DNA from 4 places in the Vibrio sp. RC2502 genome. Region 2 is predicted to be linked to each of the others. Evidence: predicted binding sites of a transcription regulator. Region 2 holds the regulator's gene; each other region holds the start of a gene.
What was found. Region 2 encodes PurR, which represses purine synthesis genes. Its sites were predicted from a motif close to TNANGNAAACGTTTNCNTNA; they were not measured.
Positions count from the first base shown of each region.

Region 1 (3,176 bases), 1.5 Mb from region 2:
GCAAGACAAGAAGCCATACCAATACCGTTGTCTGCACCAAGCGTCGTGCCTTTCGCTGTTACCCACTCACCATCGATGTACGGTTGAATTGGATCTTTTGTGAAGTCGTGGTCAGTGTCTTCATTCTTCTGTGGCACCATGTCAATGTGTGCTTGAAGAACCACGCCCTTTTTGTTTTCCATCCCAGGCGTTGCTGGCTTTTTGATGAATACGTTGCCCGTTGGGTCTCGGCGAACATCGAAGCCTTGCTCTGTTGCCCAGTTGATAATGTACTGTGCTAATGCTTCTTCATGCTTAGATGGATGAGGGATGGAACAAATCTTATCGAAAAACTGCCAAAGTGGAGCAGGTGACAAGGTACTGATTTCAGAATGGAATTCAGACACGGAAGACTCCTTTTGATGTGCTTTGCCAAATATATACCGTATAAATAATGTGTGATTAGCAGGAAATGCTAATGATATTTGGCATGAATTAGCTCAAGGATACCACCAGACGAAGGCTACTAGTAGTCGAGAACCAAAGGATTTCCTTCCTCACTGTCACACTTTATGAACATGGTATAGCTCGTAAATGCGCTTATGTTTATATGAACTGAAAGTAGAATAATTTTTAATTCACAAAAATGTAATTTAATTACAGTTAAAATTTGATTGACGTCAATTTATGGATTTTTTGTGACTTTTATCACTAAAATGCTTGTAATTAAATTTCTTGGTGGTATATTTGTAACCAGCTTCTGAGATGAAGAATGAAATGCTCAAAGGATGAGTCCGTTTATCGCCTCCAAGGAACCGAGAAATCAACGACTGTTTTAATTGATTTAGAAGGTGATATTTATGAAAGGTTTACCAAGTGCAATGTTCTGGAATAGCAAATCTGTATATACCGGTAACTTTGTATACCCAACAAGCTTTGGCTACTAAGTGAAGTCAACGCATGTGACTCGAACAGTTTGTTCACCCCTATAAATTGGAATTTTTTTTCAGTGATAGTGCTGACATGATTCACCGCCACTCAAATTGAGTGGCGTTTTTTTATCTCTTTTTTCTACTTCCGACCAAATTTCCACCACTAAGCCTCCATTCTCTTATTGCTGCTAAAAGGAATCCCACTTACGCAGTAAATTGTGAGTGAATATTGCCCTTTAACGTCCATTTCTGTTTGAAAGTTTAGAACATTGCTCAATTTGCACGCATTGAAGGCAAAGTGAACATGAGCGGTTAGTTATTGTTTAATAAGCGCTATATTCATTCTTGATTTTAAATACTAACGGATGGGTTTCATATCCTGCGAAAAAAATCGCTTTAGAGTGATGATTCTATCTAGAATTTGCTATTTGATAACTTTATAATTCCCGCCAATCGATTACGCAACCGTTTACTTTTTACCTTTACAGGATTCGATCATGCTCGAAAGGCTCTTTAAACTTAGTGAAAACGGCACAAATGTGCGCACTGAGATCATTGCAGGTATTACGACCTTCCTTACCATGGCTTACATTATTTTTGTAAACCCAGCTATTTTGTCTGATACCGGTATGGATCGTGGTGCGATCTTTGTTGCAACGTGTCTTGCCGCTGCGATTGGCTGTTTCATTATGGGCTTAGTCGCAAACTACCCAATTGCTCAGGCTCCGGGCATGGGTCTAAACGCATTCTTCACATATTCCGTTGTGTTAGGCATGGGTTACACATGGCAAGTCGCGCTGGCTGCAGTGTTTGTTTCTGGTGTTTTATTTATTCTGCTGAGCATTTTTAAGATTCGTGAATGGATCATTAACTCGATCCCGCATTCGCTTCGCACCGGCATTTCTGCAGGTATTGGCCTTTTCTTGGCGTTTATCGCCCTTAAAAACGCAGGTATTGTGGTTGATAACCCAGCGACATTGGTTTCAATGGGCGATATCACGTCATTGCCATCAGTGTTGGCGGCGATTGGTTTCTTCCTTACTATCGCGCTTGTTCACCGTGGTGTGAAAGGTGCGGTGATGATCGCGATTTTGGGTGTGACGGCGCTTGGTCTTCTATTTGGTGATGTGCAATGGAACGGTGTCATGTCAACACCACCAAGTATCGCACCAACATTCTTACAATTGGATTTCTCGGGTCTATTTGAAGTCGGCATGATCTCTGTTGTGTTCGCTTTTTTGTTCGTCGACTTATTTGATACGGCTGGCACGCTCGTTGGTGTTTCTCAAAAAGCCGGTCTAACGGATGAGAATGGCAACATTCCTCGTCTAAACAAAGCACTACTTGCTGACTCAACAGCGACTTCTGTTGGTGCGTTGCTAGGTACGTCAAACACGACTTCATACATTGAAAGTGTTTCGGGCGTAGCTGCTGGTGGTCGTACTGGCCTAACCGCAGTGGTTGTTGGTGTACTCTTCCTGCTTGCACTATTGTTCTCGCCACTAGCGGGTATGATCCCTGCGTATGCAACGTCAGGTGCATTGTTCTATGTAGCAATTTTGATGCTTTCTGGCTTGGTGAGCATTGATTGGCGTGACCTAACTGAAGCATCTCCAGTCGTTGTAACTTGTCTTGTGATGCCGCTTACTTTCTCTATTGCAGAAGGTATCACCCTAGGCTTTATTGCGTATGCTGCAATCAAATTGTTTAGTGGCAAAGGCCGCGATGTATCGATGAGTGTTTGGGTTATGTCTGCCATCTTCATCGTTAAATACCTAGCCGGGTAATTACTTTTAAAAAGCCAGCGCGAGCAGCAAAAGCTGTTCGTGCTGGCTTTTTGCTTTTAGCGTTGTTCACTGAATTCGATTTTTCTGCGTAATAGACGGAGAATTTTGATATCACCGTTGGTATTAACGGTGTGTTTCGGTAGAATAATCGTTTGCGCAGCTTGAAATCCTCGTCTCCTGACCTCTGGAGAGCATAGTGAATATTCCGCTTTAAAGCCGTTTCGCTAGATTTTGAGGATGCATATTTTCAAATTATTAGGTTATTACAATGAGTAAAAAATTCATTATCACTTGGGATGCGATGCAGACTTACTGCCGTGAACTGGCTGAGAAACAGATGCCAGCTGAGCAATGGAAAGGTATTTGGGCGGTAAGCCGTGGCGGTCTAGTACCGGGTGCTATCTTGGCTCGTGAACTGGGTATTCGCTACGTTGATACAATTTGTATCTCAAGTTACGACCATGATCATCAACGTGAT
Region 1 is NZ_CM141453.1:701,284-704,459, forward strand. Features, by position in the region: gene ACYJZR_RS03225 (aminoacyl-histidine dipeptidase) at 1-386, opposite strand, end outside; gene ACYJZR_RS03230 (NCS2 family permease) at 1,409-2,698, shown strand; gene gpt (xanthine phosphoribosyltransferase) at 2,967-3,176, shown strand, end outside.
Region 1: a site for PurR is predicted at 1,369-1,388, ahead of ACYJZR_RS03230 (NCS2 family permease). Genes of this name have one in related genera too.

Region 2 (3,176 bases):
ATATCTAGGCTACCGCTTAAAGTATTCATACTGAATATTGTTTTAACAATCTCGTTATCGAAACTAAGTCGTGGCGCTGAAGATACGGGTGTTTTGGGATTTACAAAGGAGTAGACACGAGGGGAGCTAAAAAAATTTCATAAAAAAACCGCAGTTCGCACTGCGGTTTTAGTCGATAGATTAGAGCAGACTTCTGTTACGAAAGGCCATTCATTAATTCTTCACGACGAGACTGGGGGACTACACTCCAGTGTGTGCCGTTAATAGCACCTTCTAAGGCCCAAAGTAGCTCAAGGCTAACTGTGGTGGAGTGCGTGTCTCTGATCGCTTTATAAGCACTTAGTGCGCCTTCTTCTTCAAGTTGAGCAACAGAATCAATACCCGCTTTCTTAAGCATTCTTTCTGTAGCCAATCTCAGGTTCGGCAGATCTTTCAAGCGATTAGGCTTAGTGCTCGCTTGTTGTTCTTTCTCAAGTTTGGCGTTTTCTAAGGATTTTTTCGCTACTTCAATTAAGCGATCGCTAGATTCCCATAGTTCGCTGGAAATAGCGTAGTACTTAGTAACGACTGGGAAGCCACGTTTTTTATAAACGTAAGGCTTTAGACCCTGTGTCTCGAAGTCAGATGAAGTTTGTTGGTCTGCTCGTATATGAAGCTGGTTGTTTACCACTAGTGCAAACATCGTTTCATCAGCGAAAAGTCCGAAGCCACCAAACATTGAGCGCGACTTGATAGTACCAAGTGCCTCAAATAGCTTCATAGAGTCTTTGAGTATCGGTTTATCCATGTTTTGTTATCTCGGTGTAATTAATATTACGCCACCAAAAGTCAGGTCCGAGAGAGTAGCAAACGTGCGCAAAGGCAATGTCATTAAAGGGTAAAGACATTGGTTGCACACTTGCCATCGGTAACCCCGCTACCTTCCATATACTACTATGGTTCAGGCCGGAGGCTTTGCGTCCCACCCTTTCGGATGGTTTGCCCTGTGCGTGACCAGATGAGGATACTTCGTATATTGAATTAACATCACACTTTAGATTTTAAAACGTGATCTTGATTCAATAAATAATGCCATTTTGTGCATGGGTACTCATAATTGAGAATTGTATTTAATGTTTGAAAAGAAGCGGGAATTAATAATTCACATGTAAAGAAAACAGTAACTTATGGAAGTTATTGTTTTTAAGAATGAGGCAAAGTGTGCGGGAAGTGTTATTTTTTTAATAAAAAAAAGCGCCCCTAAGGGCGCTTGTGTTCATTTAATTAAGTTTCTTAACGGTATTGCGGATAACAATCTCTGGTTGCATCTCGAACACACGTTTTTCGTGTTCTTTATCTTTAATGCGTTCAAGTAGGATCTCAAACGCATTTTTACCCACACGACGTTTAGGTTGGTGAATCGTTGTTAGCGGTGGTGAGAAGTACTCTGCAAGTTCAATGTTGTCGTAACCGATAACAGAAACGTCATCTGGAACCTTGATGCCGTTTTGTTGCAGACGGCTCATTAAGCCAAGTGCCATGGTGTCGTTAAAACAGAATACTGCAGTAGGGCGTTTTTCCATCGCGGTGATCTTGTCTGCAACCAGTACCGCAGTATCACATTCAAAGTTACCTTCAAGAATCCAATCTTCATTGATTGGCAGTTTTGCTTCAGCCATGGCACGACGAAAACCAGCGATACGCTCTTGGCAAGCAAGTTTCTCAAAGTGACCACTAAGGCAGGCGATGTCAGTGTGGCCGTTATCGATAAGATATTTAGTTGCTAGGTAGCCACCTTCTTCAGAGTTATCGATGATCTTGTCCGCACGAGAACTCTCTGGGCCCCAATCCATCACAACTTTCGGGATATCTGAGTGACGATCTAACATCTCTTTTAGTTCTTCGGTTAGATCTGAACACATCACCAAAATGCCATCTACACGTTTCTCAGCAAGCATGCGGATGTAGTCGCGCTGTTTCTCGTAGATGCCGCCAGTATTACACAAGATCAACGTGTAACCTTGACGGTAGCAGTAGCTTTCTACACCGTCGATCACTTCAGAGAAGAACAGGTTAGTTGATTGTGTTACCAACATACCAATAGTACGAGTTGAGTTGCATTTTAAACTACGAGCAACTGCGCTTGGTGCGTAGTTAAGCTCATCAACCGCTTTCATTACTTTTTCTTGGGTTGCTTCTGCAACAAAACGTGTCTTATTAATAACGTGCGAAACTGTCGTGGTAGAAACGCCGGCTAAGCGAGCAACGTCTTTTATAGTGGCCATAAATGATGTCCTGTATCGAGCTACTTAATACCGTAGTGAATACAACCATACGCTTAGTTTTTTGCGCAAACTAAACACCACAACAACAGTAGTGTCTATTCTAGTAGGCAGCGGTTGTACCGAAATCGGTATAAAAAGATTTGTAGCAACTTGGTTGAAGGTACTCGGCTTCCTACTAAATATGAGGAAGTGGTTATCAACCTATTAATAAAAAACAAAAACCGCTATATTTCAGCGGTTTACATATAAATCATATTTAATCGTTTGCGTTCACATTTTAGCCCTATGTGGGCTGGCTGGCAATATTTTCAGCAAGAGTTTTGTGTATTTGAAGTCACATTTTGACTGCTAAATGAACGAACGTCTTTGAGCCAGATTAAAAGCAAGCGAATAAAATAGGGAGCCCGACAGGCAGGCTCCCTAAAAATAGGCGGTGATTATTCACCAAGAAGGTAAGCGCTGTCCAGTTTACAAAATGCAATTAATAGTTGCGCAACGCTTAAGTAGAAGCCAAAATCATCAAATTGCTTACATTTTTCAGCAAATTTTGGCAACCAAGACATGAGTTGATTTTGGATGAAATCGTTTTGTTTAACGAAAGCCTCTTCCATATGTTTTTCTTGCTCTAACTCATTTGAGCGAATGATCATGTTGCCCAAAAAGTCCAATTCGACAGCGAGATGGTCTGCTGGTTCTTTGAGGTTTTCGTCTACCTGAACCCCAAAATCTGCCATCAGTTTTTCCATCTCTTCTGCAGGTTTGTCATTAAGCAAACCTGATTCACCAATGTACATAGAAGCGTACGGTAGTGCCCCATACTTATCTGTTTTTAAGAACAGCTCGCAAAAATCTGCTGCAAGTTCTAGTTGAGCATCATTGCGGTCTTGGAGTCTGTTTAGGGCATCAACTAGG
Region 2 is NZ_CM141453.1:2,221,156-2,224,331, reverse strand. Features, by position in the region: gene ACYJZR_RS10390 (TfoX/Sxy family DNA transformation protein) at 197-787, opposite strand; cyclic di-GMP riboswitch class I at 904-993, opposite strand; gene purR (HTH-type transcriptional repressor PurR) at 1,260-2,264, opposite strand; gene torD (molecular chaperone TorD) at 2,702-3,176, opposite strand, start outside.

Region 3 (3,176 bases), 1.5 Mb from region 2:
AAATAGCCCTTGCGAGGATAAGTGACCAAGAGCTTAGCCGCATCGTACTCAGGTAGGTGTTGCTGTAGCAGCGCACGTAAGGTGCTAATGCGGTTAGTGAGCACATTCTTGGAGATGAATTTGCTCTGCCAAATGGTTTCGATAATGGTGTCGGCAGAGATCGGATGCCCCACGCTTGTTAGCAGAAGTTCTAATAACTCAATGGTACGAGGTTCGAGATCAATCGCGATAGTGTCTTGATGAAGAGTCTGTGTTTTCGGATTGTAGACCAACTCGCCAATCGCAATACAGCTGTGAGTTTGTTTGGCTTGTTGTAGAAAGTCGCGCATACCGTACCGAGTTATTTGGAAATCGCGAAATATTATATAGTTATTGAAGCGCGAAATCTTATAAATCGCGCGTCAATTATCATCAAAAGTTTATGAACCGTAGGTAACGGAATATCGGTGTGGTTTGTGATTCATCGCCAATACGACATTCAGTGCAAAGGCACCCAAAATCGAAAGGCCAATCACCTCTGGAGTGACAAAGAAGAACGAAGCAAACAGGATACATGCATCGATTGCCATCTGGCTTTTGCCAACAGAAATGCCAAACTTGTCCTGAATAAACAAACACAACACGTTAAAGCCACCTAGGCTGGAGCGATGTCGGAACAAAATCAGCATACCTAATCCCATTAATAGGCCACCTGCTACCGCGCAATAAATTTCGTTAACGGATTCGAGTGAGATCAGCAAATAAAGGTGATCGGCAAAGATAGAAACCAACGCGCCAGAAATAGCGCTATTGATTGCGAAATGACGGCCGAAGCGTTTCCATGCGAGTAAGTAAAAAGGACAGTTTGCCAAAAAGTACAGCACACCAAAGGTAAAAGGTGTAAATTGGCTTATTAGCAATGCCAATCCAGTCGTGCCTCCTGTTAGAAGGTTCGCGGATTGGAGAAAGAAAACGCCCTGAGCTACCAAAAAGGTACCAGTGAGAATTGCTATCCAGTCTTCTTTTCTTGAGTGTTTTTCCATCAAAATTGCAGTCATCGGTGAGAAATAAGGCGTGCATAGTAGTAAAAAGATGATCTTTTCGGTAGCTAGAGGGTAAAATTTGCGGTAAACCTATGTAATTGCTGTTTTACAGGGTGTAAAGCACAAAATTGACAGGCAATAAATCGTGGTTGAACAATTGCAACATCACCATGATAACTATTGCTTGTCATCATGAAAAAACTGCATGAGAAAAATTGTAAATTTCTCTTTATGACCTAGATCAAATTATGTAGAATGCGCGCCATTGATGCGACGAAAACGTTTGCGTTAGGTCGTTAACCAGTTTTTTTGCAACTTTCAGTACTAATCTGAGTCAGGAGATACAGATGCTTAAGCGTGATATGAACATCGCAGATTACGATGCGGAACTGTTCGCAGCTATCCAGGAAGAAACCCTTCGCCAGGAAGAACACATTGAACTTATCGCTTCTGAAAACTACACAAGCCCACGTGTAATGGAAGCGCAAGGTTCTCAGCTAACGAACAAATACGCTGAAGGCTACCCAGGCAAGCGTTACTACGGCGGTTGTGAGTACGTAGATAAAGCAGAACAGCTTGCTATCGATCGTGCATGCAAACTATTCGGTTGTGAGTACGCTAACGTACAACCTCACTCAGGTTCTCAAGCAAACAGCGCAGTTTACATGGCGCTTCTTAACCCAGGCGATACAGTACTAGGTATGAGCCTAGCGCACGGTGGTCACCTGACTCACGGTTCTCCAGTAAACTTCTCTGGTAAGCATTACAACGTTATCCCTTACGGTATCGATGAAGCTGGTCAAATCAATTACGACGAGATGGAACAGCTAGCGCTTGAGCACAAGCCTAAGATGATCATCGGTGGTTTCTCTGCTTACTCGCAAATCGTTGATTGGAAGCGCATGCGTGAAATCGCGGACAAAGTAGATGCTTACCTTTTCGTTGATATGGCACACGTAGCCGGTCTTATCGCAGCAGGCGAATACCCAACACCTGTTCCACACGCTCACGTAGTAACAACAACGACGCACAAAACACTAGCAGGCCCTCGCGGTGGTCTTATCTTGTCTAATGCTGGCGAAGATATGTACAAGAAGCTGAACTCAGCTGTGTTCCCTGGTGGTCAAGGTGGCCCTCTAATGCACGTTATCGCTGGTAAAGCAGTAGCGTTCAAAGAAGCGATGGAGCCAGAGTTCAAAGCTTACCAAGCTCGCGTGGTGAAAAACGCAAAAGCAATGGTTGGTCAGTTCCAAGAGCGTGGCTACAAAATCGTATCTAACGGCACAGAAAACCACTTGTTCCTTGTTGATCTAATCGACAAAGACATCACTGGTAAAGATGCAGACGCGGCACTAGGTGCAGCAAACATCACAGTAAACAAGAACTCAGTACCAAATGACCCACGCAGCCCATTCGTAACATCTGGTATCCGTGTAGGTACACCAGCGATCACTCGTCGTGGTTTTACTGAAGAAGACGCAAAAGATCTAGCAAGCTGGATGTGTGACGTCCTAGATAACATCGGCAACGAAGAAGTTATCGAAGCGACTAAACAGAAAGTATTAGAAATCTGTAAGCGTCTACCGGTTTACGCCTAATTGTTCTGCCTGATTCACTCTATTTTTGCGTCAAAGATGCTCATTTACAGTTGTAAACTGCGCGACTTTTCCCTGAACTAGAAACGAATCAGTTTGAAAATACTAAAGGTCCTCAGATGAGGGCCTTTTTGTTTGTCTGGCGTCTGTGACGGCTTAATCGTGCCATCGAATAAAAGAGAGCGGTGCAGGGCATCTCTTGTTTGGCAGATACAAAAAAGGTTGGCACCTAAGCCAACCTTTTCAGTTTTCGAGTTCAAGATGCTTATTTGATCTCAAGACCTTGTGCCTGCATATCGGCATGGTATGAAGAGCGAACAAATGGACCACATGCTGCGTGCGTGAAGCCTAGCTCTAGTGCGACTTCTTTTAGCTCGTCAAACTCTGATGGTGGAACGTAACGTTCTACAGGCAAGTGGTGACGGCTTGGCGCTAGGTACTGACCTAGAGTCAGCATCGTTACACCGTGTGCACGCAGATCTTTAAGCACTTCGATGATTTCTTCTTTGGTTTCACCAAGGCCCATCATCAGACCTGATTTGGTCGGTACATCTGGATG
Region 3 is NZ_CM141453.1:746,055-749,230, forward strand. Features, by position in the region: gene ACYJZR_RS03430 (winged helix-turn-helix domain-containing protein) at 1-329, opposite strand, end outside; gene ACYJZR_RS03435 (YitT family protein) at 420-1,022, opposite strand; gene glyA (serine hydroxymethyltransferase) at 1,370-2,620, shown strand; gene lipA (lipoyl synthase) at 2,883-3,176, opposite strand, start outside.
Region 3: a site for PurR is predicted at 1,294-1,313, ahead of glyA (serine hydroxymethyltransferase). Genes of this name have one in related genera too.

Region 4 (3,176 bases), 1.0 Mb from region 2:
TCGCATGAGAAGTTGGGACGTAAGGGTTTTTGGGATGGATAACCAAAGAGACCCCCATCGCTTCAAAGCGGCGACCAGCTAGCTCCGGACGATGAGCCGTCGCAGATGCTGGCATTTCTTTCCCTTCCACATGCGAGAAGTTCACCCCACCTTGCTCGAAAACAAGACCATCACGCAGAACACGTGAGCGCCCACCGCCACCAAGACGTTCGCCCGGTTCACGATGCCATGCATCTTCGACAAAGACGGCCTTTCCATCTTCTTGTTCTAACTGCTGACAAATGGAGTCCTGAAGTGACATCAGGAACTGCTTTACGGCGTACTTATCGATTGCTGACATACGTTATTACCTATTACGTGATACCTATTGATGGCTGGCAAGCAGGGTTAGCCCTGTCTTAATATTTGTGAAGTTTTGGCGTCACGAATCTCGCTGGGTTTATCACGGCCGCTGGTTTCACCACGAAGAATGGCCACCAGCTTGTCACCTAATTGCTGCTCTACCTCTTCCGTGGTCATACACGGTGGCAAGCCGGAAAGATTCGCGCTGGTAGAGGTTAACGGCTTTCCGAATGCATTACACATCTTTTGAACCAAAGGATGATCAGTCACACGAACTGCAATTGAATCAAACTGTCCTGAAACCCAGTTGGAGACTTTATCGCTCGCTGGCATGATCCAAGTGTATGGGCCAGGCCAAGTTGCATGAACGGTCGCTAATTGTTCTGGAGTCAGTTGAGATTCATCAATATACGGCAAGAGCTGCTCATAACTTGCGGCGATCAGAATCAGCCCTTTTTCCACCGGACGCTGCTTGAGATCCAGCAGTTTTTGAATTGCTTCTGGGTTATCTGGATCGCATCCGACACCAAAAACCCCTTCTGTTGGGTAGGCAATCACTTCGCCTTGTTGTAGTGCGTTGAGCACTTGTTCAAAGTTATCCACCGATTACTTCCTGATTGTCTGACTGTATTATTTTCACTAAGTGTACAAATATTCATTCTCAGACACTAAAGCAATTTTTTTATAAAATGTATCAATAGCGTCAACAACAAGACGCAAACGTTTGCTTGAGATAAAAATCCCCGTATAATGCGCACAAATTTATCAGCTCACCTAATTTTGCAGCTTGAAGGAGTTTGAGATGAAAGTCGGTATCATCATGGGTTCTAAATCCGATTGGCCAACCATGAAACTAGCAGCAGACATGCTGGATCAATTTGGCGTGTCTTACGAAACAAAGGTGGTGTCAGCTCACCGTACTCCTCAACTATTAGCCGATTACGCTAGCAGCGCGAAAGAACGCGGCATCAAAGTGATCATCGCAGGTGCCGGTGGTGCAGCTCACCTACCAGGAATGGCGGCAGCCTTCACCAGTTTGCCTGTACTTGGCGTTCCGGTTCAATCTCGCGCTCTAAAAGGCATGGACTCTTTGCTATCTATTGTACAAATGCCAAAAGGCATTGCAGTCGGCACGTTAGCGATTGGCGAAGCGGGCGCTGCAAACGCGGGCATCTTAGCGGCACAAATCCTAGGTACTCATGACGAAAGCATCATGGCGAAGGTAGAAGCGTTCCGCAATGAACAGACGGAAACCGTACTGGCTAACCCAAATCCAGCTGAGGATTAATCAGATGCATGTACTGGTTCTCGGATCAGGTCAGTTGGCTCGCATGATGTCTCTGGCTGGTGCACCACTGAACATCCAAATCTCGGCTTACGATGTCGGTAGCGGTAACGTTGTCCATCCTCTTACCCAACAGGTGCTTGGTCATGGTTTGGAAAATGCCATTGAACAAGTGGATGCGATCACCGCAGAATTCGAACATATACCTCACGATGTACTCGACATCTGTGAATTAAGTGGCAAGTTCCTCCCTAGTACCGCAGCCATCAAAGCAGGCGGTGACCGCCGTGTTGAAAAAGCGCTACTCGATAATGCTGGTGTGCGTAATGCAAAGTACTACGTGATTGAGACACGTGAAGATTTTGAACGCGCAATTGAACATGTTGGCATGCCTATGGTGCTGAAAAGTGCATTGGGTGGTTACGATGGTAAAGGCCAATGGCGCTTGAAAGAAGCGGCTCAGATCGAGACGATCTGGGCAGAAATGGCGGAGTGCATTGCAGCAACACCAACTCAAGCCATTGTGGCTGAGGAGTTTGTGCCATTTAATCGTGAAGTCTCTTTAGTTGGTGCGCGTGGCAAAGACGGCAGTGTTGAGGTTTACCCTCTAGCAGAAAACGTTCATACCAATGGCATATTGAGCTTATCCACCGCAATTGATGCGCCAGAGCTGCAAGCCCAAGCCAAACAGATGTTCACGGCCGTCGCAGATAGCCTAGATTACGTTGGCGTATTAGCGCTCGAATTCTTTGATGTCGAGGGCACACTGTTAGTCAATGAGATTGCCCCACGCGTGCACAACTCCGGTCACTGGACACAGCAAGGTGCGGAAACTTGTCAGTTTGAAAACCATCTGCGCGCCGTGTGCGGCTTGCCGTTAGGCAGCACCAAACTGATTCGCGAAACCTCAATGGTGAATATTCTTGGTGAAGATACGTTACCAGAAGCATTGCTCGCCATGGATGGTTGTCACATCCATTGGTACGGCAAAGAGAAACGTGAAGGACGCAAAATGGGTCACATCAACGTATGCGGTGACTACCCAGGAGAATTGCACCGTAGATTGTGCGCTCTCGCGGATGTCTTAGATCCAATGGCATTCCCAGCCGTGCACGAGTTTGCGAAACAAGCATAACGCTAAAATCTAGCCCCAAAAACCACAAAGGGTCGCACGATGCGACCCTTTTTAATTCCTTTGATGTATTTACCCTTGTTGGGTGTGCTGGCACTTACGGTTGGCACATTGCAATTTCACACCACTGGCGAGTTTCTTCTCCACCAACAAAGTAAAACCACATTCTTCGCATCTCCCTTTAACCGGAGGGAGATTAACTGCAAATTTGCATTTAGGGTAGTTATCACATGCGTAGAAAGTTTTACCAAAGCGCGTTTTACGCTCAACTAAATGACCTTTACCACATTCAGGACACGCGTGTTGCTCTTGCGGCTGCTTTTCTGGCTCAGGTTGATTAATCGACTCAATATGATGGCACGCCGGATAGTTACTGCAACCAACAAACATGCCATAACGCCCTTGGCGTAATACCAA
Region 4 is NZ_CM141453.1:3,259,399-3,262,574, forward strand. Features, by position in the region: gene hemF (oxygen-dependent coproporphyrinogen oxidase) at 1-340, opposite strand, end outside; gene ACYJZR_RS15230 (L-threonylcarbamoyladenylate synthase type 1 TsaC) at 388-945, opposite strand; gene purE (5-(carboxyamino)imidazole ribonucleotide mutase) at 1,145-1,630, shown strand; gene ACYJZR_RS15240 (5-(carboxyamino)imidazole ribonucleotide synthase) at 1,635-2,762, shown strand; gene ACYJZR_RS15245 (DNA topoisomerase family protein) at 2,832-3,176, opposite strand, start outside.
Region 4: a site for PurR is predicted at 1,055-1,074, ahead of purE (5-(carboxyamino)imidazole ribonucleotide mutase). Genes of this name have one in related genera too.